2 regions of the Rhizobium sp. USDA 4016 genome follow, and region 1 is predicted to be linked to the other one. Evidence: predicted binding sites of a transcription regulator. Region 1 holds the regulator's gene; the other holds the start of a gene.
What was found. Region 1 encodes HrcA, which represses chaperone genes, less so after heat shock. Its sites were predicted from a motif close to GTTAGCACTCNCNNNNNGNGAGTGCTAAC; they were not measured.
Positions count from the first base shown of each region.

Region 2: the regulator HrcA is predicted to act here: its motif matches at 5,021-5,049, upstream of ACZ9DP_RS09860 (co-chaperone GroES).

Region 1 covers NZ_JBWCCY010000004.1:3,616,459-3,632,203, forward strand. The annotation lists gene trmB (tRNA (guanine(46)-N(7))-methyltransferase TrmB) at 1-494, shown strand, start outside; gene ACZ9DP_RS33655 (BQ00720 family protein) at 505-762, opposite strand; gene ACZ9DP_RS33660 (Hsp20 family protein) at 810-1,235, opposite strand; gene ACZ9DP_RS33665 (nucleoside hydrolase) at 1,504-2,448, shown strand; gene grpE (nucleotide exchange factor GrpE) at 2,486-3,118, opposite strand; gene hrcA (heat-inducible transcriptional repressor HrcA) at 3,219-4,307, opposite strand; gene rph (ribonuclease PH) at 4,492-5,211, shown strand; gene ACZ9DP_RS33685 (VOC family protein) at 5,208-5,624, shown strand; gene rdgB (RdgB/HAM1 family non-canonical purine NTP pyrophosphatase) at 5,633-6,277, shown strand; gene hemW (radical SAM family heme chaperone HemW) at 6,287-7,489, shown strand; partial or broken gene ACZ9DP_RS33700 (DMT family transporter) at 7,493-8,388, opposite strand; gene gcvA (transcriptional regulator GcvA) at 8,612-9,496, shown strand; gene ACZ9DP_RS33710 (TonB-dependent siderophore receptor) at 9,626-11,812, shown strand; gene fhuF (siderophore-iron reductase FhuF) at 11,843-12,574, shown strand; gene ACZ9DP_RS33720 (ABC transporter substrate-binding protein) at 12,571-13,692, shown strand; gene ACZ9DP_RS33725 (saccharopine dehydrogenase family protein) at 13,689-14,771, opposite strand; gene dnaA (chromosomal replication initiator protein DnaA) at 14,895-15,745, opposite strand, start outside.
Region 2 covers NZ_JBWCCY010000002.1:1,825,636-1,841,380, reverse strand. The annotation lists gene ACZ9DP_RS09885 (fumarylacetoacetate hydrolase family protein) at 1-217, opposite strand, end outside; gene hmgA (homogentisate 1,2-dioxygenase) at 257-1,612, opposite strand; gene ACZ9DP_RS09875 (MarR family winged helix-turn-helix transcriptional regulator) at 1,680-2,129, shown strand; gene ACZ9DP_RS09870 (hypothetical protein) at 2,500-2,892, opposite strand; gene groL (chaperonin GroEL) at 2,965-4,599, opposite strand; gene ACZ9DP_RS09860 (co-chaperone GroES) at 4,649-4,966, opposite strand; gene ACZ9DP_RS09855 (flavodoxin) at 5,258-5,671, opposite strand; gene ACZ9DP_RS09850 (aldo/keto reductase) at 5,944-7,101, opposite strand; gene ACZ9DP_RS09845 (aldo/keto reductase) at 7,116-7,976, opposite strand; gene ACZ9DP_RS09840 (LysR family transcriptional regulator) at 8,588-9,484, shown strand; gene ACZ9DP_RS09835 (alpha/beta fold hydrolase) at 9,770-10,057, shown strand; partial or broken gene ACZ9DP_RS09830 (ABC transporter ATP-binding protein) at 10,134-10,226, shown strand; gene ACZ9DP_RS09825 (NADH-quinone oxidoreductase subunit J) at 10,408-10,902, shown strand; gene nuoK (NADH-quinone oxidoreductase subunit NuoK) at 10,902-11,204, shown strand; gene ACZ9DP_RS09815 (monovalent cation/H+ antiporter subunit D family protein) at 11,209-12,672, shown strand; gene ACZ9DP_RS09810 (hypothetical protein) at 12,669-12,923, shown strand; gene ACZ9DP_RS09805 (Na(+)/H(+) antiporter subunit D) at 12,916-14,676, shown strand; gene ACZ9DP_RS09800 (NADH-quinone oxidoreductase subunit M) at 14,685-15,745, shown strand, end outside.

The DNA.
Region 1 (15,745 bases):
GCGAACATCTGATCCACCGTGCGCTGGAAATGCCCTCGACCGGCTTCATCGGCGTCGAACCCTTCATCAATTCCATGCAGAAACTGCTGGCAAGCATCGAGACGAAGGGTGCAAAGAATATCCGCGTCTATGATGACGATGCAACGCAGCTGCTCGACTGGTTACCGAACGGCTGCCTGGATCACATCGATCTGCTCTATCCCGATCCCTGGCCGAAACGGAAGCATTGGAAACGGCGTTTCGTTTCCAGGACCAATCTCGACCGTTTCCATCGCGTGCTGAAGCCGGGCGGGCTCTTCTGCTTCGCCTCCGACATCGATACCTACGTGAATTGGACGCTGCTGAAGTGCCGCGATCACGGCGGCTTCGACTGGCTTGCGGAAAACGCTGCCGACTGGCTGACGCCCTATGAGGGCTGGCCGAGCACACGCTACGAGGCCAAGGCCCGGCGCGAGGGCAGGTCCTCCGCCTATCTGACATTCAAAAGGGTCTAAGCCTGCATCTTTAGTGCAGGCTGACCGTCTTCAATTCGTCTTCAGCCGCCTTGAAGAAGGTGCTGGAGCGATTGTCCGTGAGCAGGATCGGCGTTCCGTCTGCGCCGAAGAGGGCCCAAAGGTCCACGCTCGGATCGATATCCGGTGCTTCGGGGAAGCACTTCAATACCTCGTCGTTGCGCATTTTGCGGATATAGGCGACCTCGCCGTTGCCGATACCGGCAAGTTCGGACTTGGTCAGGTGAGAATTCGCTTCTTTCATCAACATTCCTGTACCTCCGGGAGAAGGGACCAACAGCCGAATGGGCCGTTGTCCTACTGTGAGACCGAAATGTTAATTTTCTTCACCATGCGCGCCGGTTCCGGACGAACGAGATCGACGGCAAGCAGTCCGTTCTTGAGGCTGGCGCCCAGAACCTGCATGCCGTCTGCCAACACGAAGGTTCGCTGGAACTGGCGCGCAGCAATGCCGCGATAGAGATATTCATGCTCGCCATGCTCGACCTGGCGGCCGCGGATCAACAATTGATTCTCTTCCGTCGTAACGTCCAGCTCGTCTTCGCTGAAACCGGCGACGGCAACCGTGATGCGCAGGCGCTCAGGCGCTCCCTGGCCGGGGGCGATACGTTCGATATTGTAGGGTGGGTAACCGTCGCTTGCCTTGGAAATGCGTTCAAGCGTCTTTTCCATGGCGTCGAAGCCCAGAAGCAGCGGGCTGGCGAAAGGTGTCATGCGGCTCATCTTTCAAAGTCCTTGATGCAAGCGACCTTCCCGGACCTAAGCGTAGCATCCGGACGCCGTTAATATGGGAAGTGTGTGCCTTTCGCGCAAGACATATGCGGCGCATCGCAGTCACATGAATTTAAGACGGTTGGACTGAGACCGTTGCTTGACAAAGATCATGGCGGCTCGCATCACATCGTCGACCGCAGCGGCTGCGCCGATCTGCGACGGAAAAAAACGAATGGTGCCTGCCACGACGACGTGCACCTTGAGACGGAGCAACGCAATGGCGAACCCCAGAAAGATCATCATCGACACCGACCCCGGCCAGGACGATGCAGCGGCCATCATGCTTGCCTTCGGCAGCCCCGAAGAGCTGGAGGTGCTCGGCATCACGACCGTCGCAGGCAATGTGCCGCTCTCCTACACGAGCCGCAACGCGCGCATCGTCTGCGAGCTCTGCGCACGGACCGGCACGAAGGTTTTCGCAGGCGCCGACGCGCCAATCGCGCGCAAGCTGGTCACGGCCGAGCACGTGCACGGAAAGACCGGCCTCGATGGACCGGAGCTCGATGAGCCGACGATGCCGCTGCAGGCACAGCACGCGGTCGACTTCATCATCGAGACGCTTCGCCGCGAGCCGGAAGGCACGGTGACGCTCTGCACGCTGGGACCGCTCACCAATATCGGCATGGCCTTGCAAAAGGCGCCGGACATCATTCCTCGCATCCGTGAACTGGTGATGATGGGAGGCGGCTTCTTCGAGGGCGGCAACATAACGCCCGCCGCGGAATTCAACATCTATGTCGATCCGGAAGCAGCCGACATCGTCTTTCGTTCCGGCATAGCGATCGTGATGATGCCGCTCGACGTGACACATCAGCTGCTGACACGGAAGGATCGCGTCAAGCGCATGGCCGATCTCGGCACGGCACCGGCCAAAGCAATGGTCGAAATGCTGGAATTCTTCGAGCGCTTCGATGTCGAGAAGTATGGTTCTGACGGTGGGCCTCTGCACGATCCGGCGGTCGTCGCCTACCTACTGAAGCCTGAGCTCTTCAAGGGCCGTGACTGCAATGTCGAGATCGAGGTGAAGTCGGAGCTGACCGTGGGCATGACGGTGGTCGACTGGTGGCATGTGACCGAGCGCAAGCGCAATGCCAAGGTGATGCGCTATGTGGATGCGGACGGCTTCTTCGATCTGCTGATCGAGCGCTTCGCCCGCATCTGATATTCCGACTGATTATGAAAGGCGCCTGAGAAGAAGATCAGGCGTCCTTTTCGGTGAACGCCGTGTTGAGGTCTGCATCCGCTGCCTTCGGGCCGCCTTTGGCCACGCCGACCATTGCGGGACGAAGAACACGCTCGCCGATCGTGAAGCCTGCCTGAACGACCTGGACGACCGTGTTATTCGCCACTTCGGCATTCGGAACCTCGAACATCGCCTGGTGGAAGTTCGGATCGAACTTCTGGCCGATCGGATCCAACTTGCGGACGCCGTGGCGCTCCAGTGCTGAGAGCATGGAGCGCTCCGTCATCTCGACACCTTCGATCAAAGTGTTGAGGCCTGTCTCGCCCGCTTCCTTCGCCTCTGCCGGAATGGCATCGAGCGCGCGGCGCAGATTGTCCGAAACGGCAAGCATGTCGCGCGCAAAGCCCGCGACCGAGTAGGACTTTGCATCCTTCACGTCGCGCTCCGTGCGGCGGCGCAGATTGTCCATTTCGGCGGCAAGACGCAGATAGCGGTCGCGCAGCTCGGCATTTTCAGCCTTGAGCACTTCAAGCGGATCCGGCTGGCGCGGCGCTTCCACCGTGGTTTCGTTCTCGACGTTTGCGGCAACGTCGTCTGCGGCTTCAGCCGCGGCAGCGTCAGATCCGTTTTTCGTCGTTTCGTCAGTCATGACGGTCTCCGGTCGTGGGTTCTCTTGGGATGCGCCCGATATCGAGCTTTGACCGCAAAAAATCAAGTCTGCGTGACAAAGAAGAAAAAATTCCGGTTTTTTATAGCGTGCCGCGCGCAAGCCGGGAAATCAGCTGGGCGGTGTAATCCACCATCGGCACGATGCGTGAATAATTGAGCCGTGTCGGCCCGATGACGCCGACGGCGCCGACAATGCGGTCGTCATCGTCGCGATAGGGCGCAACAATCAGGGAGGAGCCGGAGAGCGAAAAGAGCTTGTTCTCAGAACCGATGAAGATGCGCACGCCCGGACCGGTTTCGGCAAGGTTCAGCAGCTCGATCAGGCTGTCCTTCTTTTCGAGATCGTCGAAGAGCATGCGGAGACGATCGAGGTCCTCCGCGCTTGCCAGGCCTTCGAGCAGATTGGATCGGCCTCGAATAATAAGCTGCGGCGGTTTGCCTTCGTCCGCATCGCCAGACCACACCGCGATGCCGCGCTCGACGAGATCCCGGGACAACGCGTCGAGCTCGTGGCGGACGTTCTCCTTTAAGCGGCTGAGCTGCTTGCGCAATTCCGGCAATGTCTGGCCGGACATATGGGCATTGAGGAAATTCGCGGCCTCCGTCAGCTGCGACGACGTAACGCCTGCCGGCAATTCGATAATGCGGTTTTCGACCTGATCGTGATCGCCGACGAGCACTGCCAACGCCTTGGTGGGCTCCAGGCGGATGAATTCGACGTGTTTGAGAACCGGATCGCTCTTTGAGGTGATGACGAGCCCTGCGCCGCGCGAAATGCCGGACAACATCCGGCTTGCCTCGTTCATCATCGATTCAACCGGATTGTCGCGGCTTTCGGGGCGAACCTGGCGGTCGATATTCGCACGGTCCTCGGCGGAAAGGTCGCCGACCTGCATGAAGGCATCGACGAAGAAGCGAAGGCCGCCCTGCGTCGGCAGGCGTCCGGCGCTGACATGCGGCGAGTAGATCAGGCCCAACTCCTCCAGGTCGCTCATCACGTTGCGCACCGACGCGGGCGATAGCGACATGGGCAGAATGCGGGAGAGATTGCGCGAGCCGAGCGGCTCGCCACTTTCCAGATAGCCTTCAACGATCCGGCGGAAGATTTCCTTGGAGCGTTCATCCAGCGCAGCAACGGCATCCGAAACCGACGTCGACCTGAACCCCATGAACTTCCTTAGACCTGCGCTGCTGATGACGATCCTTAAAATATAGCCGTTCTCGCCCTCGTAGCAAAAGGGAATTTGCAAATGGCTGCGGCCAATCGTAGAAGCGGTCGACACCATTCAAGCATGCATGATGTTTTGCGAGAACCGCCTTACGGTTTTCGGCATCGTGCTTCAGGAGATCATAATGCGGCCTTCAGGCAGAAAAACCGACCAGATGCGCAAAGTCACTTTCGAGCGCAATTTTTCAAAGCATGCGGAAGGTTCCTGCCTCGTCAAATTCGGCGATACGCATGTGCTCTGTACCGCAAGCCTGGAAGACAAGACGCCACCGTGGCTGCGCAACACTGGAAAGGGCTGGGTCACGGCCGAATATGGTATGCTGCCGCGGGCAACCGGCGAGCGAATGAAACGCGAGGCCGCGGCCGGCAAGCAGGGCGGGCGCACACAGGAAATCCAGCGCCTGATCGGCCGCTCTCTTCGTGCCGTCGTCGATCTCAAGGAACTCGGCGAGCGCCAGATCACGCTCGACTGCGACGTCATTCAGGCTGACGGCGGTACGCGCACGGCCTCCATTACGGGCGCCTGGATTGCGCTCTACGACTGCCTGAAGTGGATGGAAACCCGCAACATGATCAAGGTCGAGCGCGTGCTCAAGGATCATGTCGCGGCGATTTCCTGCGGCATCTTCGCCAGCCAGCCGGTGATCGACCTCGATTATCTCGAAGATTCCTCGGCCGAAACCGATGCGAATTTCGTCATGACGGGCGCGGGCGGCATCGTTGAAATTCAGGGGACCGCCGAAGGCACGCCGTTCACGGACGGGGAATTTGCGGCGCTGATGACACTGGCGAAAACCGGCATCGTGGAGCTCGTCGACATGCAGAAACAGGCCATCGCCGGATGAGCGCCCTGCTGGAAGGCATGCTGGAGACGGCGCTTTATGCCAAGGATCTCGACAAGGCCGAGGCTTTCTACGAAGGCGTGCTCGGCCTTGCCAAGATCACGCGCGCCGCAAACCGGCATGTATTCTTCCGCTGCGGGCAAGGCGTGCTGTTGATCTTCAACCCTGATGAAACGGTGAAACCGCCAGCGGCCGATGCCCTGCAGGTGCCGCCCCACGGCACGAAAGGTCAGGGCCACGCATGTTTCCGCGTGTCTGGTAAAAACATCGATGCCATGGCGGTGAAGCTCAAAGCCGCGGGCATCGAAATCGAATCCGAAGTCCACTGGCCGAACGGCGGCCGCTCGATCTATTTCCGCGATCCCGCGGGAAACAGCCTCGAATGCGCCGAAGCCAGAATCTGGGGCATTGAATAGGACCGACCATGCGCACGCTTGAAACGAAGACGATCGTCGTCGCCAGCCACAACGCCGGCAAGATCCGCGAGATCCAGGAACTGATCGGACCGCTCGGCTTTACCGCCAAATCGGCAGCCGACCTCAACTTCATCGAGCCTGACGAAACCGGCACAACCTTCGAGGAAAACGCGACGATCAAGGCTCTCGCCTCTGCCAAAGCAGCAGGGATGCCGGCGCTTTCCGACGATTCTGGACTGGTGATCGATGGGCTTGGTGGCGATCCGGGCGTCTATACGGCCGACTGGGCGGAGACCGCAGACGGCACGCGCGACTTTGCGCTTGGGATGGAAAAGGTACAACAGGCGCTGGAGAAAGCCGGAGCCACCAAGCCGGAACAACGGCGCGCGCGCTTCGTCAGCGTGCTCTGCCTCGCCTGGCCAGACGGGCATACGGAGCTTTTCCGCGGCGAGGTGGAAGGTACCGTCGTCTGGCCGCCGCGCGGCACCCAGGGTTTCGGTTACGATCCGGTCTTCCAACCGGAAGGTTACGACATCACCTTCGGCGAGATGAGTGCCGAGGAAAAGCACGGCTGGAACATTGGCAAGCCGCAGGCCCTGTCGCATCGGGCGCGCGCATTCAAACGCTTTGTCGAAACCTGCCTGGAAGCGTAAGGTCGGTTCGTGGAGATTCTCGATACACCAAGCTTGACGCGCGATGCGATGCTTCTGCCCGATACCGGCGAGCCCGGTTTCGGCGTCTATGTGCATTGGCCCTTCTGCGCGGCGAAGTGCCCCTATTGCGACTTCAACAGCCATGTCCGTCATCAGCCGGTCGACCAGGAGCGGTTCGCCGCTGCGTTCGTGAAGGAGATGGCTGCCGTTCGCCGGATGAGCGGACCGAAGACGGTGACGAGCATCTTCCTTGGCGGCGGCACGCCGTCGCTCATGCATCCAGCAACGGTTTCGGCCATTCTCGACGGTATCTCCAAGCACTGGCATGTGCCGAACGGCATCGAGGTCACGATGGAGGCCAATCCTTCGAGCGTGGAGGCCGAGCGCTTCCGCGGCTATCGCGCCGCAGGCGTCAATCGCGTGTCGCTCGGCGTTCAGGCATTGAACGACCGGGATCTGAAATTCCTCGGCCGCCTGCATGACGTCGCCGATGCACTGAAAGCCATCAAGCTGGCGCGCGACATCTTCCCGCGCATGTCTTTCGACCTGATCTATGCCCGCCCCGACCAGACCGTCGAAGAATGGGAGAAGGAGCTGAAGGAAGCGATCTCATACGCGGTCGATCACCTGTCGCTGTACCAGCTGACGATCGAGGAGGGCACGCCTTTCTACGGCCTGCACAAGGCCGGCAAACTGATCGTGCCGGATGGGGACCAATCGGCGATCCTCTACGAGGCGACTCAGGAGATCATGGCGCGCGAGGGCATGCCGGCCTATGAGGTTTCCAACCATGCGCGGCCCGGCGCCGAGAGCCGCCATAACCTCACCTACTGGCGCTACGGCGACTATGCCGGGATCGGCCCCGGCGCACATGGCCGCCTGACGCGCGGGCCTGAGAAGATCGCAACGGCGACCGAGCGCAAGCCGGAGACCTGGCTCGAGCTTGTCGAGCGCGACGGGCATGGCATTCTGGAGCAGGAACGGCTCGGCTATGACGAGCAGGCGGACGAATTGCTGCTCATGGGGCTGCGGCTGACGGAAGGCGTCGATCTTGCCCGCTGGCAGCAGCTTTCCGGCCGGGATCCGGATCCGAAGCGCGAGGAATTTCTGCTGGAGCACGGCTTCATCGAGCGGATCGGCAATTCCCGCCTCCGCTGCACGCCGTCGGGCATGCTGATCCTCGATTCGGTCGTCGCCGATCTCGCCTGCTGAGCCTCAGGCTGCCCGGCTTTTCCCAAGCGACATCAACCGCCCGTCGATCGCCGCAAGGCCGACGGCGATCGTCGCCATGCCGATCAGATGTTTTGCCTGCAGCTGCTCGCCAAGGATGATCGTACCCAACAGGATGGCGCTGACAGGAATGAGGAAGGTCACCAGCGCCAGGTTCGTCGCGCCCGCCGTTGCGAGAACCCGGAAGAAAAGCACATAGGCGATGGCGGTCGAAAACAGTGCGAGGCCGAGCAGCGCCAGCCGATACCAGGAGCGGGCAATGCCCATGGACGGTCGGCAATCAGCGCAATCGGCAGCATCAAGATGGTGGAGGCCGTGACCTGGCCTGCGGCCGGCAGCAGCGGCGGCATGCTCATCGCCCGGAAACGGCGGCCCCAGATGCCGGCGAAGGAATAGGAGATCGCAGCTCCGAGGACCGCGAGCTGCGCCAGCACATTCGAGCCGAGATCGTGAAGCACATCGAAGCCGATCATATAAGCCACGCCGGCAAAGCCGATGAGCACGCCGATCAGGCGATGACCGCTCATCTTCTCGTCGGTGGTCAGGATATGGGCAACAACGACGGTAAAGAGCGGCGTCGTGGCATTCAGTATCGAGGCAAGGCCGCTTGCAATGTGAGTCTGGCCCCAGACGATGAGGCAGAAGGGGATCATATTGTTCAGCACACCCATTCCGAAGAAGGCGACCCAGCTCTTGCCGTCGCGCGGCATCGTATGACCCATGAGCCGCACGATGATATTGAGCGCGAGCGCCGCCAGCAGCACGCGGCCCGTGACGATCGTAAACGGCGGCAGGGCCTTGACGAGAATGCCGTTGAAGAGGAAGGAGCCGCCCCAAAGGAGGGAGAGGACCAAAAGCATACTCCATTCGGCCAAGCCCATTTGTTTCTGCATGTCTGTCTCCCTTCATTGTTCGCGGGCTTACGATACGGCGGGTGATTTCGCCACCCGTTTCATGCGCACCAGTTCCTGCCAGTTACGATTTATGCTCGATGAATGTCGCTTCACGATTTTGGTTGGTGATCGCTTTCATTCTGATATTATTTCTATAATTTCATTCCGGCAAACGAGTCTTTCTCGGCATATGCTTTAGCTGAACTAAATCATGAGCGAATTTCTGCCATCCCTTTCGGCCCTGCGGGCTTTCGAAGCTGCGGCGCGGCACCTGAGCATGACGCTGGCCGCCAAGGAGCTGCATGTGACGCCCGGCGCCGTCAGCCTGCAGATCCGCGATCTGGAAGCCGCACTCGGCGTACGGCTTTTTGAGCGGAAAGCGCGGGCGCTCGCCCTCACAGTCGAGGGCGCCGATTACTTCGCCACGCTGCAGACCGCCTTCCGGCTGATGAGAGAGGCGACGGCTGCGATTGCAGCGCGGGCACGCGGCTCTGTGCTGAACGTCACCTGCACGGCAGGCTTCGCGACCTATTGGCTGGTTCCGCGGCTCGGGCGTTTCGAGGAGATCCATCCGGAGATCGACGTGCGCATCAGTGCCTCGCATCGTGTCCTCGACTTTCAACGCGACGGCATCGATCTGGCCATACGGCACGGGCTCGGCGGCTATGACGGCCTTGTCAGCGAGCGGCTCGTGGATGATGAGCTGGTGCCGGTCTGCACCCCGCCGCTTGCAGCGCAGCTTGGAGACCATCCCTCGCCAGACACGCTCGCCGGCTTCCAGTTGATCCATGATGTTTACCGGCACGACTGGAAGCTCTGGCTGCAGGCAGCAGGGACGACGAAGGTGGACGCCTCGCGCGGCCCGATCTTCATGCATGGCAATGGCGCCTACGAAGCTATGAAGGCTGGTCTCGGTTTTGCATTGATGCGGCGGTCATTTCTGGAGAAGGAACTCGCCGAAGGCGCCGTGGTCGCCCCCTTCCCGCTTGGCGTTGCGAGCCGCCTCGCCTTTCATCTCGTCTATCCCGGCGCCGCACTCGAACGCCCGGCCGTCGCCGCCTTCCGGCGTTGGCTGCTTTCGGAAGTAAAGAGCTGACGACCTCGCGGTCGCTTCGCTCTTCCCAAAAAAAGTGGAGAGATCTACTCATAAAAAGGTTTTCATCCGGCTTATTGTTGACTATTAGGCTCATGTATTACGTGGTAAACCGCCGAGAGTTGTAAACTGATGAAAATACACGTTTTAGCCAGGTCGCTGCGGGCGTCCGCATTGACGGGCGCCGCCATGGCCCATCTCCTCCTTCCCGCCGCTGCGCAGGACACCGCCGCCGAAAACCAGCCGGACGATGGCGCGACAGTGCTCCAGGAGATCGTCGTCAAGGGCGGCAGCGGCGGTGTCATCCAGGCGGACGGCTATGTCGGCAAGAGCAGCGCGACAGGCGCAAAGACCGACACGCCTTTCATCGAGACGCCGCAGTCGATCTCGTCCGTGACGGAACAGCAACTCAAGGACCGCAACCCCCAAACGCTGCTCGATACGCTCGCCTACACGCCAGGCACGCGCGTGGGTGCTTATGGTTTCGATCCACGCTTCGACAGCTTCACGGTGCGCGGCTTCGACGTCACCTATACGGGTGTTTTTCGCGACAACCTGCGCCAGCCCGGCGCCGGCTCTTCGCTCTTCAAGACCGAACCCTATGGCCTTGAGGGTGTTTCGATCCTGCGCGGCCCCTCGTCGGCTCTCTATGGCGCCTCCGGCGCCGGTGGTCTCTACAACCTGATCACCAAGCGCCCGACGGAGGACCCCTATCATGAACTCCAGTTGCAATACGGCACGCAGCAGCGCTACCAGAGCCAATTTGATTTTTCCGGGCCTGTCAACGACCGCGATCCCTTCTATTATCGCCTCACCGGCCTCTATCGTGACGCCAATACCGAGCAGATCAGCGTTCCGGACGACCGCGTCTATATCGCGCCGGCTTTCACATGGAAGCCGGACGAGGACACAAAGCTTACCATCCTCGGCGAATATTCGCGCACGAAGACGGGTGGCACGGCCGCTTATTACAACGACCCGGTCACCGGCGAAGTAACGGATTACTTCGCGGGTAACCCTGCATTCAACGATTCTGTTCAGAACCAGGGCCGCATCGGCTATGAGTTCGAACACAGGCTCAACGACACCTTCGTCTTCCGCCAGAATGCACGCTTCTCGACATTGAACATCGACACCGATTGGGCCTTTGCCTACGCACCAAATGCCGTCGATCCAACACTGCTGGATCGCAGCGCCGGCACGTTTGACGAACGCCTGACCGCCTTTGTTATCGACAACCAGCTCGAGGCGAAATTCGAGACGGGCGACATCGACCATACGCTGCTTGCCGGCCTCGACTTGAGCCGGCTTCGTTGGCGTTCGCTCGACGGCCGCGGCGTCTCGCCGCCGCTTGATACCAACAATCCGAACGCAGGCGCTTCAGTCCCGCACATCGACTTCCAGACCCGCACCGTTCAGGACCAGTGGCAGGCCGGCACCTACCTGCAGGACCAGATGCGCTATGACGCCTGGCTGCTGACGCTCGGCGGGCGCTACGACTGGGTTTGGACTGATACTGAAAATACCGATCTCGTTGCCGACACCGTGGACACCATCTCTCAGAAGGACAAGGAATTTTCCGGCCGAATCGGTCTGAGCTACGAGACCGACTTCGGCCTCGTGCCCTATATCAGCTACTCGACCGCCTTTGCGCCGAATGCCGGTATCAACAGGGAGACCAACGCCCCCTTCAAACCGACCGAGAGTGAACAGGAAGAGATTGGCGTCAAATATCTATTGCCGGACAGCAATACGATGCTTTCTGCCGCCCTATTCAATATCGATCAGAAAAACAGTCTTTACTACGAGGTTGTGAATCTGCCGAGCGGCCCAGAAAACATTCAGGTCCAGCGTGGCAAGATTCGTTCCCGTGGCCTCGAGATCGAGGCCAACACGAGCCTCGACAACGGCCTGTCGCTGGTCGCGTCCTATACCTTTACGGACGCCAAGATCCTCGAAGGCCCGACGGGCACCGTCGGCAACTATGTTTCCTCCGTGCCGAAACATATGGCATCGCTCTGGGCCAACTACAAATTCCAGGAAAGCAGCCCCGTCTATGGAATGGGCTTCGGCTTCGGCGCCCGCTACATCGGCAAGAGCTACGGCAATGACGAAAACACGAGGGAAAACGGCGCCCGCGTGCTTTTCGATGCAGCAGTCAGCTACGACTTTGCTGCACTCGACAAGAAGTACGACGGTCTGAGCCTGCAGGTGAACGCCACCAATTTACTCGACCGCCGCGAGCCCGTCTGCTCGGCAGGCTTCTGCTACCGCGACCAGGGCCGCTCGGTGATCGGCACCCTGCGCTACACTTGGTAGGCTCCGATGGCAAGCGCGTCGCATCGGGAGATGACAATGGAGGACGGGCTGCTTGGCCTATCGCCCGCCTTTTCCGGCGAGCATGCCTGGTGCCGGGACAAGATGATGATGAGCAAGGAGCTTGCCGGCGGCGTGCCATTGCCTGCTTTTTTCCGGGACGGAGGCTTTCAGCGCGCGATTGATCGCTATGCGGAAATATCCGGCGGCAGCGACCGGCGCGCCGTCGTTTCCATGTGGTCGCTCTATTATTTTTCCGGACTTTCGATCCCCTACTTGCTTGCCCGGCGCCTGGGCGGCCAGGCCCTTCCGGTCGGATTCGAAGAGATGACGATCGCATTGGAGGATAACGGCCTGCCGCGCGCCTTCGGCGTCCCGCATGCCGGCACGATCGAAAGCGAGGTCGAGACCGAAAGTTTCACGGCCGTAGGTCGCTTGCTTGAAAACCACCTTGGCGAGGCCGTCATGCGGCTGAAGGCCTGCGGCATCTCGGCGAAGCTCTGCTGGAACAACGCTGCCGTCTATATCGATTATGCATTGCGGCTGACTGGAGGAGAGCCATCAGACGGCCCCGACCTTCCGCTCTTTGTGCGCGGCTACCTGCCGGATGGCGGCGTAAACCCGTTTTGCGGCTGCGTCAGCTATCTGGATGAAGAGGGTGAGCAGGTCGCACGGCGCAAGGTCTGCTGCCTTCGATACATGCTTCCCGGAATTCCAAGCTGCGGCAAACTGTGCGCATTGCCAAGCCAGAGGAACCCGCAATGACCGAGCTTCTCACGACACGGCGAAATCTGCTCGCTGTGGCTTCCGTCGTTCTTTGTGCTCCGCACGTTGCAAAAGCGCAATCTGCGTGGCCGCTCACCATCACGGATGCGATCGGCCGCAAGGTGACGATCAGGAAAAAGCCGGAAGCCGTAATCCTTGGGACGGGATTCAACCTTGTCGCCCTTTCGCTGATCCTTCCCGATCCCGTCAGCCTGCTCGCCGGCTGGGCAAACGACATGAAGGGGGACAATCCCTTTATCTATGAGGCCTTCCGAAAGAAATTTCCGGCAATCGAGAACGTGCCTTTCGTCGGCAACGGCCAGGTGGATGGGCTGTCCTTCGAGGCGGCGCTCTCGCTCAATGCCGACCTTGCGATCATGGCCATGTGGCAGGCCGACAGCGAACTTGGCCAGCGTGCGATACAGTATCTCGACTCCGTCGGTGTGCCGGTCGTTGTTGTCGATTTCAATCGCGACCCGCTGAGGACCACGCCGCGCGACATGCGCCTTCTGGGCCGGATTTTCGATCGCAATGAGCAAGCCGAAGATTTCGCCAGGTTCTTCGAGACGCGGCTTGAGCGCATCAAAGCCAAGGCGGCGATGCACAGCGGCCCTCTCGTACTGATGGATGCCTTTCCAAGCGATGTCCGCGGAAGCTGGGCAATCGGCCGCACCGGGCTCGGAGAACTGATAACGCTTTCAGGCGGCCGCAACGCCGCCGACAAGAACCTTCCACCCCAGGGCGGACCGGTGACTGCGGAATATATCCTCGCAGCCGATCCAGACGTCTACATTGCTACCGGATCACCCGGCGGCACCTATACGGCCTTTTCCATCGGTCCCGGCGTCGATCCATCAGAAGCCCAGCGCTCGCTCGGCGAAACGGTGAAGATGCCAAATCTTGCGCCGTTGAAGGCGGTTCGCGAAGGCAAAGTGCACGGTATGTGGAATTTCTTCAATGCCGTGCCGCTGAACATTCTGGCAGCCGAAGCGGTGGCAACCTGGGTCAGGCCCGAACTTTTCGACGACGTCGATCCGGCAAAAAGTCTTGCCGAGATCAACGAGCGTTTTGCCGCGGTGCCTTTCGAAGGCGCCTATTGGACGAGCCTCACGAGCTAATGGCGACTTGAGGCGCTCGCCTTGAACAGGCTTCCGGTTGGCGTCTGCAGGAACACATCGAGCGGGATGTGCTCCTGATGCAGGAAGCCCGTTGCCGGCAGCAGGCCGTCGCGGACCATTTCGATGACGGCGACGACGGATGCCGAGGTCGTCCAGGCGATCGCCGTGCGGCGCGCGCCGGCAATCTCGATCGGATAATAAGCGCGCACGAACTCCTTGCGGCGGAGGCTTCCTGCTTGCGTGCCTTCGGCCGCGACATGGACATAGACCACGTCGTCGTCGACGGGCGGCTTGGCATTGGTCAGGATTTCGCCGGCGAGTTTTCGCTGCTCCCGCATCAGCAGCTCATGGAAGAAGAAATTCATCAGGTCCATATGGCCCGGATAGCGCATCGTCTTGTAGTCGAGATTGTCGACCTTGCCGTGCAGCGTATCGCACATCGTGCCGAGCCCGCCCGACGTGGTGAAGGCTTCAAGCTTGACGCCCTCGACATAGATCGTTTCATGCCATTCCATCGGTGAGACGAACTTGCGCACACCGCCTTCGATGACCTCGCAATCGTTCAGATATTCGTTGACGACGCCTTCTGGCGACCAGTTGAAGGCATAGCCCAACAAGCCCGTCGGGTTCTGCGGCAAAGCACCGACACGCATGCGGATCGAGCGGCAGCGGTCGAACCCATCGGCAAGGCTTGCACCAACGATGCCGACGAAACCCGGCGCCAGGCCGCATTGCGGCGCCATCAGGCCACGCGACGTCTTCGACAGTTGGATGATCAAACTGGCGGTCGGAACGTCTTCCGTCAGGTCGAAATAATGGATGCCTGCCACGTGGGCAGCCCGCGCAAGCTCGATATTGAGATGGTATGGCAGGCAGGAAAGCACTGCTTCCACACCGGATAGCAGCTCCGTCACGAAGGCCGGGTTGGAAACATCGCCGACGCGGCACGCGAACGGCACTTCGGCCTGCGGCAATTGCGCATCGACGCCCGTTACTTCGAAGCCGCCCTCATGCAAAAGCGTTGCCGCAAGCCGTCCGACCTTACCAAGTCCGAGCACGGCGATCCTCTTGAAACTCATGTTTACCCTCCCAGCGCCGTCGAAGCCGCGGCGCTCGCTTCTTGAGGCTGTATAGAAAAAAACTCATAAAAGAAAACGGCCGGAATTGCTTCCGGCCGCAAACTTGAGGTGGAGGGTCGCCGATTATTCGTTGATCAGGCGCTTCAGAAGCTCGATCTCGTGCGAAAGCTTGGTGTCTCCCGCAATCAGCTCCTCGATCTTGCGCACCGCGTGCAGCACGGTCGTATGGTCGCGCCCACCGAAGCGGCGGCCGATTTCCGGGAATGAGCGCGGCGTCAGCGTTTTCGACAGATACATGGCGATCTGCCGCGGCTTGACGATGACGCGTGTGCGGCGGTTCGAAACCAGCTCCTGGCGGGACACATTGTAGTGGCGTGCGACGATGCGCTGGATATCTTCGATGCGCACGCGGCGCGGCTCGCCGGAGCCGACCAGATGGGCAAGCAGTTCGTCGACCCGCTCGATCGACAGATTCGGCTCGAAGGAGCGCCGGAAGATCAGCTGATTGAAGGCGCCCTCGAGTTCGCGGCCGCTTGCCGTCACGCTGCGGGCAACGTGCGAGAGCAGTTCGGCCGGGATTTCCAAAGATGGATCTTCCAGACGGGCCGCAGCCAGGCGGCGCTTCAGGATCTCGAGGCGCATCTCGTAGTCCGGCGCATCAAGCTCGATCGCCACACCGCCCTGCAGACGGGACCGTACCCGCGGATCGAGCGATTCCAACTCCCAAGGCGCACGGTCGGCGGCAACCACCACCTGCTTGGCGCTGTCGAGCAGCATGTTCAGCAGATGGCAGAACTCGTGCTGGATCATCTTGCCCTGCAGGAACTGCATGTCATCGATGATCAGAAGGTCGATATTGCGGAGCGAGTCCTTCAGCGTCAGCGCATCGTTGTCCCGGATCGCGGTTGCAAAACGCCACATGAAATACTCGGCCGTCAGATAAACGACACGCAGCGCCCGCGGATTTTGAACCG
Region 2 (15,745 bases), on a different contig from region 1:
ATGCGGCATCGTGCTCGTGAAATCGCATGGCTGGCTGCGCGCCGGTTTCCAGACCCTCTGCAACTGCGGCCAGGCGTGGCGCAGCGTATGCCCAGTCGTCGAGCGCGGCCTGAAGCGTCCGGGCGATATGGCCGACTTCGGAGCATTGGCTGAGGTCTTTGGAGACGACGACCAGGCGGCCATCACGGGTGGAGTCCTTGAGGGTTGCAAGCTTCATGCGTTTGAGTTCCGTTTCTTGAGTAGCCGGTAAACGGCTTCACTTGATGCCGGGCGTTCCGTCGAATTTGCGCTCCAGGCCGTCCCAGCATTCGAGATAGTTATCCTGCAGCGTCTCAAGCTCGGCTGCGTATCGTGTCAGTTGCTGCGGATAGCGGGTCTCGAACATGAAGGCCATCGTGTGGTCGAGCTTCACGGGTTGCAGATCGTCGCTGGATGCCTTTTCGAAGCCCATAGAGTCCGGCCCATGCGGCAGCATCATGTTGTGCAGGCTCATCCCGCCCGGCACGAAACCCTCCGCCTTGGCATCGTATTGACCATGGATGAGCCCCATGAACTCGCTCATGATGTTACGGTGGTACCAGGGCGGACGAAATGTATGTTCTGCCACCAGCCATCGCGGTGGAAAGATGACGAAATCGACATTGGCCGTCCCCTCTTCGCCCGAAGGCGCCGTCAGCACAGTAAAGATCGATGGATCCGGATGGTCGAAGAGGATTGCGCCGACGGGCGCGAAAGTGCGCAGATCATACTTGAACGGCGCATAGTTGCCGTGCCAGGCCACCACGTCGAGTGGCGAATGGCCGATCTTGGTCGCATAGAACTTGCCGCACCATTTGACGTGGAGACGGCACGGGATTTCCTTGTCCTCGTAGGCGGCCGCCGGCGTCTTGAAGTCGCGCGGGTTGGCAAGGCAATTGGCGCCTATCGGTCCGCGATCTGGCAGCGTGAACTTGGCGCCATAGTTCTCGCAAATATAACCGCGCCACTCGGCACCCTCGCCGAGGCGCGTTACCTTGAAGATCATGCCGCGGGGAATAAGGCAGATCTCCAAAGGCTCGACGTCGATGATGCCCATTTCGGTGAACACGCGGATGGCGCCAAGCTGCGGCACGACCAGTAATTCTCCATCGGCATCGAAGAAATAGTCATCAACCATGTCGGCATTGAAGATATAGGCATGGGCCGCCATGCCGGTCTGGGTCATGACATCGCCAGCCGCCGTCATCGTGCGGATGCCGGCGAGGAAGTTGAGTTCTTCCGCCGGTGCCGGGATCGGGTTCCAGCGCAGCTGGCCGAGCGGCAGCGAATGATCATCGAGACAGGGTGCTGATTTCCAGAAGGGATAACTGGCGTTGGAAAAACGGCCTGTATGGCGCACGCTCGGGCGAATGCGGTAGAGCCAGGAGCGTTCGTTGGTGCCGCGCGGCGCGGTGAAAGGCGAGCCTGACAGTTGTTCGGCATAGAGCCCGTAATTGCATTTCTGCGGGCTGTTCTGGCCCTGCGGCAGCGCACCGGGCAAGGATTCCGTCTCGAAATCATTGCCAAAGCCCGGCATGTATTGCGGATTGTTGACGACGGCATCGGCAGCCGTGCTCCTCGTCCTGTCCAGCATCGCTTGCACCTCCTCTGCAGATATGGTTACAAACGTAACTGTCGATTTTGTAACTATCAAGGAAGCCATGAAGAACGGCGAGTTCGACCTCGAGCAGTTCCTGCCGTTTCGCCTCAATCGCGCCGCGGAGTTCATCGCGCTGCGCTTTGCAGCCGCCTACAAGGCCAAGTATGGTCTGACGCGGCCGGAGTGGCGCACGTTGGCAGCACTCGGGAGTTCGGGGCGTATGACGGCAAAGGAGGTCGGCGTTCATTCGACGATGCACAAGACCAAGGTCAGCCGGGCGGTTTTCTCACTTGAGAGACGCCGCTGGCTGAAGCGGACGCAGCACGAAGACGACCGCCGCGTCGAATATCTTGAGTTGACGGCTGCCGGAAGCACTGCCTATGGCGAGCTGACGATGCTCGCCGTTAACTATTCGGCGGAAGTAGCGTCCCTTCTTGGCGAGGACGGCCTGAAGGCGCTTTCCTCCGGCTTGAGTGCTGTGGAGGCTGCCATGGTGACACGACGCCGTTAGCTCCTATCGGCGCGAGCGTGAAGAGCCGCAGGTTCAAATCCTGCCCCGCAAAACCCCGGTGACGGGCTCCGATTTGTCGTTGTTTTGCAAGGTCGCATGGGACTGGTGGCCAGCGCCTCCACTGGACATCCGCACACCGACGAGCTGCGCGGTTCTCAGCGATGATGAGCATAAGCGGAATCAGACATTCGCAAATGATGTACCTTCTCAGGTCATCCCGAGCCCCGCGGTAGGTTTCAGGAGGCCTCCATGACATTCGAGCATGTCGACGCGGAGGCTCCTTTTTTTCGAAACGGATCTCGCTTCATGTGCTGTTGTGGCGGATAGGGAAAGCACCCCGGGGCGCCAAGCGAGTCTTAGACAGGAGACTTCAGGCGGAGAGCGCGGTGCTGCAGCCTTCGGCGATCTTGCTGTCGGCTGAGGTTTGTCCTGGCATGGTTGCCCATCCGCCGGCTTCGATGAACTGGCGCTTCTTATAGCTGTCTGGAAGAGCCTTAAATTCAATTAGTTTTGCGGCGGCATCCGTCGCACTGTTGAACCGGTCAACGCATATGGCCGATGCAAGTTCTCCACGTGCTGTTTCGCCCGCAGTCGCCGCTGCTTTGAGGGAAGTGCCGCCTGTCACCCAGCCCCCCCAGCTAAATCCGACGATGATCGTGGCGACTGCCGTGACGACACAAGCCCATACGAGGATCGTCTTCGATGGCTGATAGCTGTCGAAACGTTGGAAAATCGATGTTTTGCTGCTGCTCTGCATTGCCATTGGAATTCTCCTTGCCGATGTTGTTTGGTTCACCGCTGTGGCCGTCCTGGCCGAGCGGCTCAGGCACTGTCCTCAGTATCCCATGCCACCCATGCCGACGTTTCCGGCCGGCAGCGCAGATTCTCTTTCGGGAATATCGGCAATCACCGCTTCGGCGGTGATCAGAAGTGCTGCGATCGAGCCGGCGTCTTGCAAAGCGGTCCGCACCACCTTGGCAGGATCGACAATGCCAGCCTTGATCATATCGACATAGGTCTCCGTCTGTGCGTCGAACCCCTGGTTGTGATCCGTGCTGTCGGCGAGTTTACCAACAACGATAGAGCCCTCGACACCGGCATTGTCGGCGATCTGCCGGATCGGGGCTTCCAGCGCCCTCAGCACGACCGAAATCCCCGCCGTCACGTCGGCGTTTTCTGCAGTTAGCCCCGCCAGGACCGACTTGGCGCGCAATAGGGCGACGCCTCCGCCCGGAACGATTCCCTCCTCGACCGCCGCACGAGTTGCGTTCAGGGCATCGTCGATGCGGTCCTTCTTCTCCTTGACTTCAATTTCGGTCGAGCCGCCGACGCGGATCACCGCAACGCCGCCGGCGAGTTTTGCAAGGCGTTCTTGCAGCTTTTCCTTGTCGTAGTCGGAGGTGGTTTCCTCGATCTGCGCCTTAATCTGGCTGATGCGTCGAGCGATCTCAGATTTTTCACCTGCGCCGTCTATGATCGTGGTGGTATCCTTTTCGATCAGTGCCCGCTTGGTGCGCCCGAGCATATCCAGCGTGACATTTTCCAGCTTGATGCCGAGATCCTCGGAGATCATCTGGCCGGCCGTCAGAATGGCGATGTCCTCCAGGATGGCCTTGCGGCGATCGCCGAAGCCCGGGGCCTTGACGGCAGCGACCTTCAATCCGCCCCGCAATTTATTGACGACCAATGTGGCCAGAGCTTCGCCTTCGACATCCTCGGAAATAATAAGCAGCGGCTTGCCGCTCTGCACCACGGCTTCGAGGATGGGCAGCATTGCCTGCAGATTGCCGAGCTTCTTCTCATAGATAAGGACATATGGGTCCTCCAGCTCCACGCGCATTTTTTCGGCATTGGTTACAAAGTAAGGCGAGAGATAGCCCCGGTCGAATTGCATACCCTCGACGACACTGAGTTCAGTATCGGCCGTCCTGGCCTCCTCGACTGTGATGACACCTTCGCTGCCAACCTTTTCCATCGCATCAGCGATCATTTTGCCAACCGTCGCATCGCCATTGGCGGCGATTGTGCCGACCTGGGCGATTTCGCTCGATGAGCTAACCTTCGTGGCGCGCGCTTTGATTTCCGTGAGTACGGCCGCAACGCCAAGATCGATGCCGCGCCTCAAATCCATGGGGTTCATCCCGGCCGCGACAAGTTTGGCGCCTTCGCGAAAGATGGAGGCTGCGAGCACCGTCGCGGTTGTGGTGCCGTCGCCCGCAAGATCGTTGGTCTTGGATGCCACTTCGCGCACCATCTGCGCGCCCATGTTCTCGAACTTGTCCGCAAGTTCGATTTCCTTGGCGACCGCGACGCCGTCCTTGGTAATGCGTGGCGCGCCATAGGACTTGTCGATGACGACGTTGCGGCCTTTGGGGCCCAACGTTACCTTGACGGCATTGTTGAGCACCTCGACGCCGCGAAGCAGACGATCGCGTGCGTCGGTGGAGAAGATGATTTCCTTGGCAGACATTGTCTGTGGTCCAGTTCGGTCTTGAGAGTCGGGGTCGGAATTCGGCGGATCAGGCGGCCGTGTCGGCGGTCGCCTCGGTCTTTTCGACGATGCCCATGATGTCGCACTCCTTCACGATCAGGAGATCTTCGCCATCGATCCCGATCTCGGTTTCCGCCCACTTTCCGAACAGGATCACGTCACCGGTCTCCACTTCGAGCGGCATCAGTCGCCCATTTTCGTCGCGCAAGCCCGGCCCAACGGCGATCACTTCGCCTTCCTGCGGCTTTTCCTTGGCGGTGTCGGGAATGATGATCCCGCCCCTCGATTTTAGGTCACCTTTCGCGCGCCGTATGACGACGCGGTCGTGGAGAGGACGGAATGTCATGAGGGATCTTTCTGCGGTCGGCGCATAGGGCGGCCGCATCTATTACATAACATCTCTGGCACTCGATTGGTAGGAGTGCTAAGAAATATTATCTGCAAGCGGATAATCCAAATCATTATCCGTTAGAAAATACAACAAGCTCTAGGATAATCCGCGGATTTTTTGTTCGATTTTCATGAAGTATTTCAGCAAGGATCACGACAAAGAACTTCTCGAAAGTCTATCAGCGACGTTGAGCCATACACTGCTTCTTTGCCGGACAAGGATACTTCGCTTTTCAGTGGGACATCATCACAGCTCGATTTCGCTGAGCCATGTCCTGACCTCGTTGAGAGTTCGGCGTTCCTGGTCCGCCTCCATTGAGAAGGGAGGCTCGATCTGAGCGCCCCGTGCATGGACTGCAAGGACGGTCATACTATTGCCAAGACCATAACCTCCATGGGTGACGAAGGGCCGGACCGTCTTGCCAAAGAGATCATGCATGCTCAGAAATGAGCGGATCACCGGTGGGGCGGTCTCCCCCCAGATCGGAAAACCGAGGAATACTGTCTCATAGGTGGCCATGCCAGGAACCGTCATCTTCAGAGGTGGCTCAAAGCCGCTATCCCGCTCCTGCCGTGCTTGCTCTACTGTCTGCTCGTAGTCGTCCGGATAGGGCCGCGACGGAAGGATTTCGAAGAGGTCTGCAAGAAGCGTCCGCTGCAGGGTTCCGGCGAGGACACGAGTGTTTCCCGTGCGGGAGAAATAGGCGACAAGGATGTTTGAGGGCGCGCGCTGTGGCGTACTCGTCAGCTGCGCGCTCGCGCACGTCCCAGCACCAAAGACAACAGAGCGGGAGCGGCCAGCAACGCGCGTCGGGATATGTCTTTGATCATATTGACTTCAGCCTTCGCGTAAGGGTGTACCCTCAGAGGGCCCGTCGCTCACTTTCCGGCGGGCCGCTAAGGCTAGGCGGGCAATTATGTCGAGCCTGCCGGTCACGTTTTTGGAGGCGCTTCGACACTCGAAAAGACCAGGACCTGGTCTGGAAGACGCGCTCCCCGACTTTCAATCGTTGACGCAGCAGCATTGAGCTCGGTGAGTTCGGCCAAAGTGAAACGAACCGATGCTGCGCTGATGTTCTCGAGCATGTGCGGCATCTGCGTGCTACCGGGAATCGGAACAATCCAGGGCTTCTGCGCCATCAGCCAGGCCAGAGCGATCTGGGCAGGGGTCGCCTGCTTCCGTTCGGCCCACGTCTTCAAAAGGTCAACGAGCGAGAGATTGTGCGGCAGGTTCTCAGGTGAGAAGCGGGATTCCACTCGGCGAATGTCGCCCTCTGCAAAGCGCGTCCTTGCGTCAATCGCGCCAGTTAAAAAACCAACCCCCAGAGGGCTCCACGGCACAAACCCGATGCCCAGCTCCTCGCAAAGGGGGAGTACCACCTTCTCAGGCCCGCGCCACAGCATCGAATATTCGTTCTGCACAGCGGTGACCGGAAGCACGGCATGGGCGCGACGCAACGTGTTCGGTCCCATTTCGGAGAGGCCCCAATGCAGCACTTTGCCTTCGTCCATGAGATCCTTAACTGCGCCGGCGACGTCTTCGATGGGGACCGCGGGGTCCACACGGTGCTGATAGAGGAGGTCGATCCGGTCGGTCCGCAGGCGCTTGAGCATGCCGTCGACGGCCAGCTTGATATGGTCAGGGCGGCTATTGAGACCCGGGCGACGCTCGCCCGTTTCAAGATCGATGTTCCAACCGAACTTGGATGCGATCACGACTTTGTCCCGGAATGGGTCGACGCCTTCACCGAGAATCCGCTCCACCTCATGAGGTCCGTATGCCTCGGCCGCGTCATAGAAGGTGACACCGCGTTCGAAGGCCGTCCGGATGATCTTGATCATCTCCGGCCGGCTAGGGATCGTGGTCTGGTAGGTCCGGCTCATGTTCTGGACGCCGATGCCGACGCTGGAAACTTCCAGTGCCCCGAGCTTTCGCCGCCCGCTCTGCGTGGACTCGGCTGGGCTGGTCAAGGCACTGGTCTGAGCGGACGCAGAAGCAGCATTTCCGGGTAGGAACGATGCTGCTGCGAGGCTTCCCGCTGTCCCCAGAAAGCCACGTCGTCCCATATTCATGTTTTGCTCGTTTGCCATGTCAGATGGTCCTTTCATCGCGGACGGACTTCAATCCGAAGGGGATACGTCTTGGTATCGATGTCATCCGGGTTCGGGCCGCTGCGGACGCCTGTGTCCAGGGCATCTATTGCCGCCATCTCGTCCACGGACAGAACGAAGTCAAAAACGTCGAAGTTCTCGGTGATGCGTGCGGCGCGGACGGATTTCGGGATGGCGGAGAAACCATGTTGCAGATGCCAGCGGAGGATGATTTGTGCCGGCGTCTTGCCGTGTTTTTCGGCAAGATCCGCGACCGCAGTATGCGACAACGGGCTCGGCGCGGCTTCCGGATGGTCGGAGACGTAGCGCATCACGCCGCCGATCGGCGACCACGCCTGGGTGGCAATCCGGAGCCGCTGATGCGTCGCTCGCAAGTCTTCCTGTGTAAAAAAGGGGTGCAGCTCGACCTGATTCACGTGGGGAACGAAGCCGGTGCGGTCGATCAGGTCGGCCAGGAGCTCGGAGTTGAAATTGGACACGCCGACGGCGCGGGTGCGCCCCTCGTCGAAAAGACGCGCCAGAGCCTTCCACGACGCGACCGTCCGCTCCCACTCATTGGGCATCGGCTGATGCAGAAGATAGAGATCGATTCCGTTAAGCCCGAGCTTGCGCATGCTGCGATCGAAGCCGCGCAGCGTCTCGTCATATCCGTAGTCGCTGATCCACAGCTTGGTGATGACGAAGACATCCGCGCGGTCAACGGCACTCTGACGCATGGCTTCGCCGACCTGCTCCTCATTCCTGTAGGCTGCGGCGGTATCGATCAGCCGGTATCCGGTGGCGAGTGCGGTCGAAACCGCCTGCACGGTGTCTTCGGGACTGCTGCGATAGACGCCGAGGCCTAGGAGCGGCATATCGACACCATTGGACAGAGTGGTCTTTTGGGTGTTGGAAGTCATTGCTGTCTTTCTTGCGGATATGAATCAGCGATTGACCAAGCGCTGGTGCGAAGCAAAATAGCGGTCACCGAGCACTTGGATGCCGGCAGGGCTTGCTCTGTACGAGCCAGGTCATTAGCCGTCAGTTCCACATCCGTTGCTCCGAGATTTTCTCGAGCCGGTGAGCTTGGTAGTGCCGGGGATCGGCACGATCCAGGTTCGCTCCGCGAGCGCCGGCGTGACACCCTTGGCTGAGGTATAGATCCGATGAGGTCGACAAGCGCCTGGTTGGCCTTGAGCGCCTCGGGGGCGAAGCGTGGCACAATGCGCCGAAAATCGTTTTCGCCGAAGGTAGTGCTTGCAGCCGAGGCCGATGGCCGAGACTTGGAGATTGCTGTTGCCGAGCGCGCGCTTTTGAATGTCGTCCTCCTTTGAGATCCGATTTGGTCTGAAAGCTGCGGGTCGGGCCCGCGATGCCGCTCAGTGAGCCTGCGGGGGGCTTCGAATGCGACGAGGACAACATAACGCTCGCATCAACTCTCGATTAGTCGCTATAATCGGCATTGCCTTATAAGTTGGTCTAATGAATGCAGATCGAAAACTTCAACAACCTCGCCGCCTTCGTCGTTGTTGCGAAGGAGCGGAGCTTCACCAGGGCCGCCGCCAAGCTCGGCGTTTCCCAATCCGCTCTGAGTCAAACCGTCAAGGCTTTGGAAGCGCGTTTAGGGTTGCGGCTGCTGACGCGCAACACGCGCAGCGTCTCGCCCACAGAAGCAGGAGAGCGGCTGCTACAGTCGGTCGCGCCCCGGTTCGAGGATATCGCGCAGGAAATCTCAGCACTCAGTGCCTTGCGGGAGAAGCCCGCCGGGATGATCCGCATCACAGCGGGTGAACATCCAGCGGTGACGATTCTCCAGCCTGCATTGGCGAGGTTTCTCCCTGAGTATCCGGACATTCACGTGGAGATCGTGGTCGACTATGGCCTGACCAATATCGTCGCAGAAGGCTATGATGCCGGCGTGCGGCTTGGCGAACAGGTCGCCAAGGACATGATCGCTGTCAGAATCGGTCCTGAAATGCGCGTGGCAATCGTCGGATCGCCCGCCTATTTCCAGAAGTATCCGCGGCCGGAGACGCCGCAGGATCTGACGCAGCATAACTGCATCAACTTCCGGCTACCGACCTATGGTGGCCTTTTCCCGTGGGAATTCGAAAAGGGCGGGCGCGAACTCAAGGTGAGGGTCGAGGGTCAGCTCGTCTTCAATAACATGGCGTTGAGGTTGAACTCCGCTCTCGCGGGGCTAGGGCTTGGGTATGTTCCCGAAGACGAAGTTCTCGAACACATCGCTGAGGGCCGCCTGATCCGGGTGCTTGAGGACTGGTGTGAACCGTTCCCCGGCTATCATCTCTATTATCCCAGCCGCCGGCACTCCTCTCCTGCTTTTGCCCTGCTTCTTGAGGCACTACGCTATCGCGGCCCGTGAACCAGGGCGTTCTTCGCCCTATCGAGGGGAGGTTTTGCCTTCGGATTGGCGCATGCCGCGACGCCTGAAACAACGTCATCGACAGTGCTGCAGGTTGCACACCATCTCGAGCCTGGATCGAGATGCCTTGCATCACCGCCACCAAATGACGCCCCAGACGGGAAACGTCATAAGTGCCGGCGAAAGGCTTGAGTATTTCTGTAATCCTCTCTTTCATGGCCTCACGCCGGGTTGCGGCTTCGCGGGCGAGAATTTCAACCTCCAACAGGTGACGACTTGCAGCGAATGCTTGTCATCAACGGTATGACGCCGCGCGCAGCGAACGAAGGTTTCGTGAAGACCCAAACCTCAGATCTGGAGCCTGCGTTCCGCGGCTTTCCCGCCCCCATTCTCCTGACGCACGGCAAGCACGATCGGCTTGTCCGTACGGCCATGTCGGAACGAGTAAAAGCGACCCACAAGGACAGCCGCTTGTCGATCTTTGCCAACAGCGGCCATTCGCCCTTTTACGAGGAGCCCGACCGCTTTGGGCGCGAACTGGCGACGTTCGTGAAGGCTGCAAATCGGGGGTGAATATAACGGCCGGCCGGCTAAGCAGATTGGTTGATGCTGGGGCGCAGACCAGGGACGAAGCTATGGCGGCGCGCCCGTCGAAACCAAAACCTCGGATCTTGCCGAAAGACCGGTGGACGAGCTTTCCGGCGGGCAACGCAAGCGTGTCTGGATTGCCATGGCGGCGGCGCTTCGAGACCTTGGCGAGCGGTTCAGCCACATCAGAACCGCAGTGGTTTGTCCGCCGACGACAATAATCTTGTGAAAAATCCGATACTAGGGCACAATTTATAAATGCACCTGAAGTGCAGAGCTATCTCAAATCCGGCCGTCTCGCGCCGAGTGACAGCTCGCGTGGGAGGGTCGCGTCGATGGATCAGGGGTTCTTTCTTCTGTTCGCTACGGTGTCCGTGATCACGGCCCTGACCGTGGTCCTGGCGCGGAATCCGGTTCACTGCGCATTGGCGCTGATGGCGTGTTTCCTGCAGATTTCGGCAATCTTCGTCCTGCTCGAAGCGCCGTTGCTCGCGGTCATCCAGATCTTCGTATATGTCGGCGCAATCATGGTCCTGTTCCTATTCGTGATCATGATGATCGATGTGCGCGAAGCAAAGTTGCAGCGGTTCTTACCGGGGGGCAACCTGCCGGCTCTGGTGATGCTCGTTCTGCTTGGGATCGAGATGTCGGTACTGGTGCTCTGGAGCGATCGCTTTTCGGTCACTGTTCCCGTAGGCGGCGGCGATGAGATCAGGCAGCTCAGCACGACGCTTTTCGCCGGTTATCTTCTGCCGTTTGAGGTCGCCTCCGTCATCCTGTTGGTGGCTTTGGTCGGCGCCATCGTGCTGGCGCGGAAGGAGCAGGGGTGATGGTTCCGCTGTCGTGGTATATTCTGCTCGGGGTGGTCCTGTTCGTGATCGGAGCGGCGGGCGTGCTGCTCAGGCGCAATATTCTGGTCGTGCTGATGTCGCTGGAGTTGCTGCTAAACTCGGTCAACATCAATTTCATCGCTTTCGGGCGCATCTACGACGACTTCCGCGGGCAGATCTTCGCCATCTTCGTCATAGCAATCACTGCGGCCGAGGTTGCCGTTGCTCTTGGCATCCTGGTCGCCCTTGTGAGGAACAAATCCACCCTCAAGGTCGACGACGTGACCATGATGAAAGGATAACGGCTTGGACCCGGTGATATCGATCAGGCCGCTGCTTGCCGTCGCCGTCCCGGGCCTGACCGCCGTGGCAGTTCTTCTTTTGAATAACCGTGAGAAAATCCGCGATCTCGTCTCGCCGCTGGCCGCGATCGCCCTGTTTGCGATTGTTGCCTCTATGGCGCCCACGGTGTTGGCGGGCGGAACCGTCGATTTGCGCCTGTTCGAGATCCTGCCGGGGGCCGACTTCGCTTTCCGGGCGGATGCCCTCGGCATGGTGTTCGCCACCGTCTCGTCACTCCTATGGATCGTCGCCGCGGTCTATTCCGTCGGCTACATGCGGCACTTGAACGAGCATGCGCAGACCCGATTCTTTGCCTGTTTCGCCACCAGCCTCGCGGCGGCCGTCGGAGGCGCCTTTGCCGCCAATCTGTTCACGCTGGTGATCTTCTACGAGGTGCTCAGCCTCGTTACCTATCCGCTCGTCTACCACCACGAGGACGAAGAGGGATGGGCGGGCAGCCGCAAATACCTCGTCTATCTGATGGGCGCATCGAAAAGCGTGCTGCTTGCCGCGCTGGCACTGACATATTCCATTGCGGGGTCGCTCGACTTTGTGGAGGGGGGGCTATTGGAGGACGTCAATGCCTCGGCGCCGCTGCTGACGGTCGTCTATTTCTGCTATCTTTTCGGCTTCGCCAAGGCTGCGGTGATGCCCATGCACGCGTGGCTGCCGGCCGCTATGGTGGCGCCAACACCTGTCAGCGCACTCTTGCATGCAGTGGCTGTCGTCAAGATGGGTGTGTTCTGTGTGCTGCGGGTGGTGTTCCATGTCTTCGGCGTCGGGCTGGTCGGAGAACTGGGCCTCGGCATCGCCACAGCCTATCTGGTTTCATTCACGATCCTGATGGCGTCGGTCTACGCCCTGACACGGGACGACCTGAAAGCTAGGCTCGCCTATTCGACGGTTTCCCAACTCTCCTACATCGTGCTGGGCGCGGTCCTGTTGTCGCCCGTCGCAATGGTCGGCGGGATCATCCACATTGCAGCGCACGCATTTTCCAAGATCACGCTGTTTTTTTGCGCCGGGTCGATCTACTGCGCATCGGGAAAGCGCAACATCAGCGACATGGCGGGCATCGGCCGCCGGCTGCCCTGGACGATGGGGGCATTCTTCGTCGCCTCGCTCAGCATGATCGGGGTGCCGCCGACCGCGGGATTCGTCAGCAAATGGTATTTGACGCTGGGGTCGGTGGAGGCGGGACAGATGGCGTTCCTGGTCGTACTGCTGGTGAGTTCGATCCTGAACGCCGCCTATTTCCTGCCGGTCAGCTATGTCGCCTTTTTCGGGACCGAGTCGCAGGAGAGCCGGACGACGGTCCGTGAAATTCCGATGATCACGATCCCGCTTGTTGCGACCGCCATCCTATCGGTGCTGATGGGCATCTTCCCCGATTATTTTCTTACCCTGGCGGACGGAGTGGTCAGATGATCAAGCGCGTGGTCGACTTCTTTGGTGACGAAGAATGGGCAAGGCAGCGCCGCCGACTGTTCTATCTGGCACTCGTTCTGATCGTGGCCGCCGACTTTCTGGTTTCTCGCGAACACGCCGAATACATTTGGGAGCGCCTGCCTGGCTGGTCCGCCGTCTACGGTTTCGGCTCCTGCGTTCTGCTCATCTTCGTTTCCAAGTTTCTCGGCCATCGGATCGGGCTGATGCGGCGCGAGGACTATTATGACTGACTTCATCCATCCGGCTCTGCTCTTCATTCTCGGTGCTCTGCCGATACCGTTCCTCAGGGGATCGATCGGCAAGGCCTATCTGCTGCTGATCCCGACGCTGGCGATCCTTGCCGTGCTCGCGATGCAGCCGGGCAGTTATGGCGAGGCGAGGTTTATCGGGCAGGAAATCCTGATTGCAAAGGTCGACAGGCTGAGTATCGTCTTCGCCACCGTTTTCACCGTCATGGCGCTGATCGGCACGGTCTACGCGTTGCACCTGACACGCCCCGGCCAGCATGTGGCCGCATTCATCTACGTCGGCAGCGCACTCGGCGTGGTGTTCGCCGGTGACTACCTGACCCTCTATCTGTTCTGGGAAGGCATGGCATTTTCCTCTGCCTATCTGGTCTTTGCCCAGGGAGGCGACAAGGCGATCCGGGCGGGGTTCCGGTATCTCATGGTCCATATCACCGGCGGGGTCTGCCTGCTCGGCGGCGTGGTTCTCCACGGGCTCGCCACAGGTTCATCTCTTTTCGGCCCGATCGAGGGAGAAATGGGCGTGGCCGTCTACCTGATCCTTGCCGGGTTCATCCTCAACGCCGCAGTGCCGCCGCTCAACGCCTGGCTCACCGACGCCTATCCGGAGGCGACCGTCACAGGCGCGGTGTTCATGAGCGCCTTTACCACCAAGACCGCCGTCTACGTGTTGGCGCGGGCGTTTCCGGGGACCGAGCTTCTCATCTGGCTCGGCACCGCGATGGCGCTCTACGGCGTTATCTACGCGGTGCTGGAGAACGACTGCCGGCGACTGCTTGCCTATCACATCGTCAGCCAGGTGGGGTACATGGTGGCGGCCGTCGGCATTGGGACCGAGATGGCGGTGAACGGAGCCACCAGCCATGCCTTCGCCCATATCCTCTACAAGGCGCTTCTGTTCATGGGTGCGGGGGCGGTGATTCATGTCACTGGGCGGCGTAAGCTCACCGAACTCGGCGGGCTCTACAAGACCATGCCGCTGACCTTGACGCTCTATATGGTCGGCGCCTTAGCGATCTCGGCATTTCCGTTCTTCTCGGGTTTCGTCACCAAGTCGATGGTCGTGGCCGCCGCCGGGCAGGATCACCGCGCGCTGGTCGTGCTCGCGCTGACGATGGCATCGTCCGGAACGTTCCTGCACACCGGGCTCAAGCTCCCGTACTACATGTTCTTCGGTAAGGACCAGGGCCTAGGGGCCAGGGACCCGCCCGGCAACATGCTGGTTGCGATGGGTATGGCGGCGGTGCTCTGCATTGCGATCGGGGTGTTCCCGCGGCCGCTTTATGCATTGCTACCCTATCCGGTCGACTTCGAACCATATACGGGTCTCCATATTACGGAGAGCCTCGGCGTGCTGATGTTCACGGCACTGGGTTTTGTCATTTTCCTGCGAGCGCTCGATCCCGAGAATACGATCAGCCTGGACACCGACTGGTTCTACCGCAAGGGTGCGCGGTACTTCATGTGGCTCGCCGAAAGGCCGCTGGCGCGCTACGAGAAGGCGGTGAGCGAGGTGTCTGAGACAACGGCGCTACCTTTCCTGCACGGGTCGGCACGAGAAGGATTGCGGATCGATCTTAACGGTGTGGACGCCGTCGTGAACGGCGTCGCCCGTTCGATCCTGAGCGGGGGCGCGGCGTTGCGGCGGCTCCAGACCGGTGTCGTGACCCATTATGTGCTGGCGATGATCGCCGGACTGATCGCGGCCGCCGTCGTTTTCGCCGTGGCTTGGCGGTAGGGGGTGCGATGGGATTGCCGCTTCTCAGTCTCATTGTATTCACGCCTGCCGCCGGGGCAGTGGTTCTAATGTTTCTCCGCAGCGAAGATGCGGTGCGCTGGACAGCGCTGGGTATCACCGTCCTCGACCTGGCTCTCTGCATCGCAATGCTGGCCGGCTTCGACCAGACGACCCACGAGATGCAGTTCACCGAGATACACCCGTGGGTGCCTACGCTCGGGATCACCTACGCGCTCGGTATCGATGGGATCAGCGCGCTCTTCGTGTTCTTGACCGCACTGCTGGGGTGGATTTGCGTGCTCGCCTCGTGGGTCGCGATTGACAGCAAGGTGAAGGAGTTCATGGTGAGCTTGCTCGTCATGCAGGCGCTGATGCTGGGGGTATTCTGCGCCCTCGACCTGTTTCTGTTTTATGTGTGCTGGGAGGCGATGCTGATCCCGATGTACCTGATCATCGGCGTGTGGGGCGGTGATGGCCGGGTCTATGCCGCGTTCAAGTTCTTCCTCTACACGCTGGCGGGCAGCCTCCTGTTCCTGATCGGTGTCATCGTGCTCTATTTCCACGGCGGTAGGACCTTCGACATTCTCGCGCTCACAGGTCAGGATTTGCCGTTCTGGGTTCAATCCTGGCTTTTTTTCGCCTTCCTGATCGCCTTCGCCGTGAAGGTGCCGATGGTCCCGGTTCATACCTGGCTGCCGGACGCTCATGTACAGGCGCCGACGGCTGGCAGCATCATCCTGGCCGGAGTGCTCCTGAAGATGGGCGCCTACGGGTTCTTGCGGTTCTCGCTGCCGATGCTGCCGGAGGCGTCGGTATATTATTCGACGCTGATGCTGGCACTTTCGGCTCTTGCCATCGTCTATGGCGGATTACTTGCGCTGGCGCAGGACGACCTGAAGAAGCTGGTGGCCTATTCCAGCATCAGCCATATGGGTTTCGTAACGCTGGGGATTTTTGCGCTGAACTTCCGCGGGCTCGAGGGCGGCATCCTGCAAATGTTCAATCATGGCGTAACGACGGGCGCATTGTTCCTCTTCGTCGGCCTGATCTACGAGCGGACGCATACGCG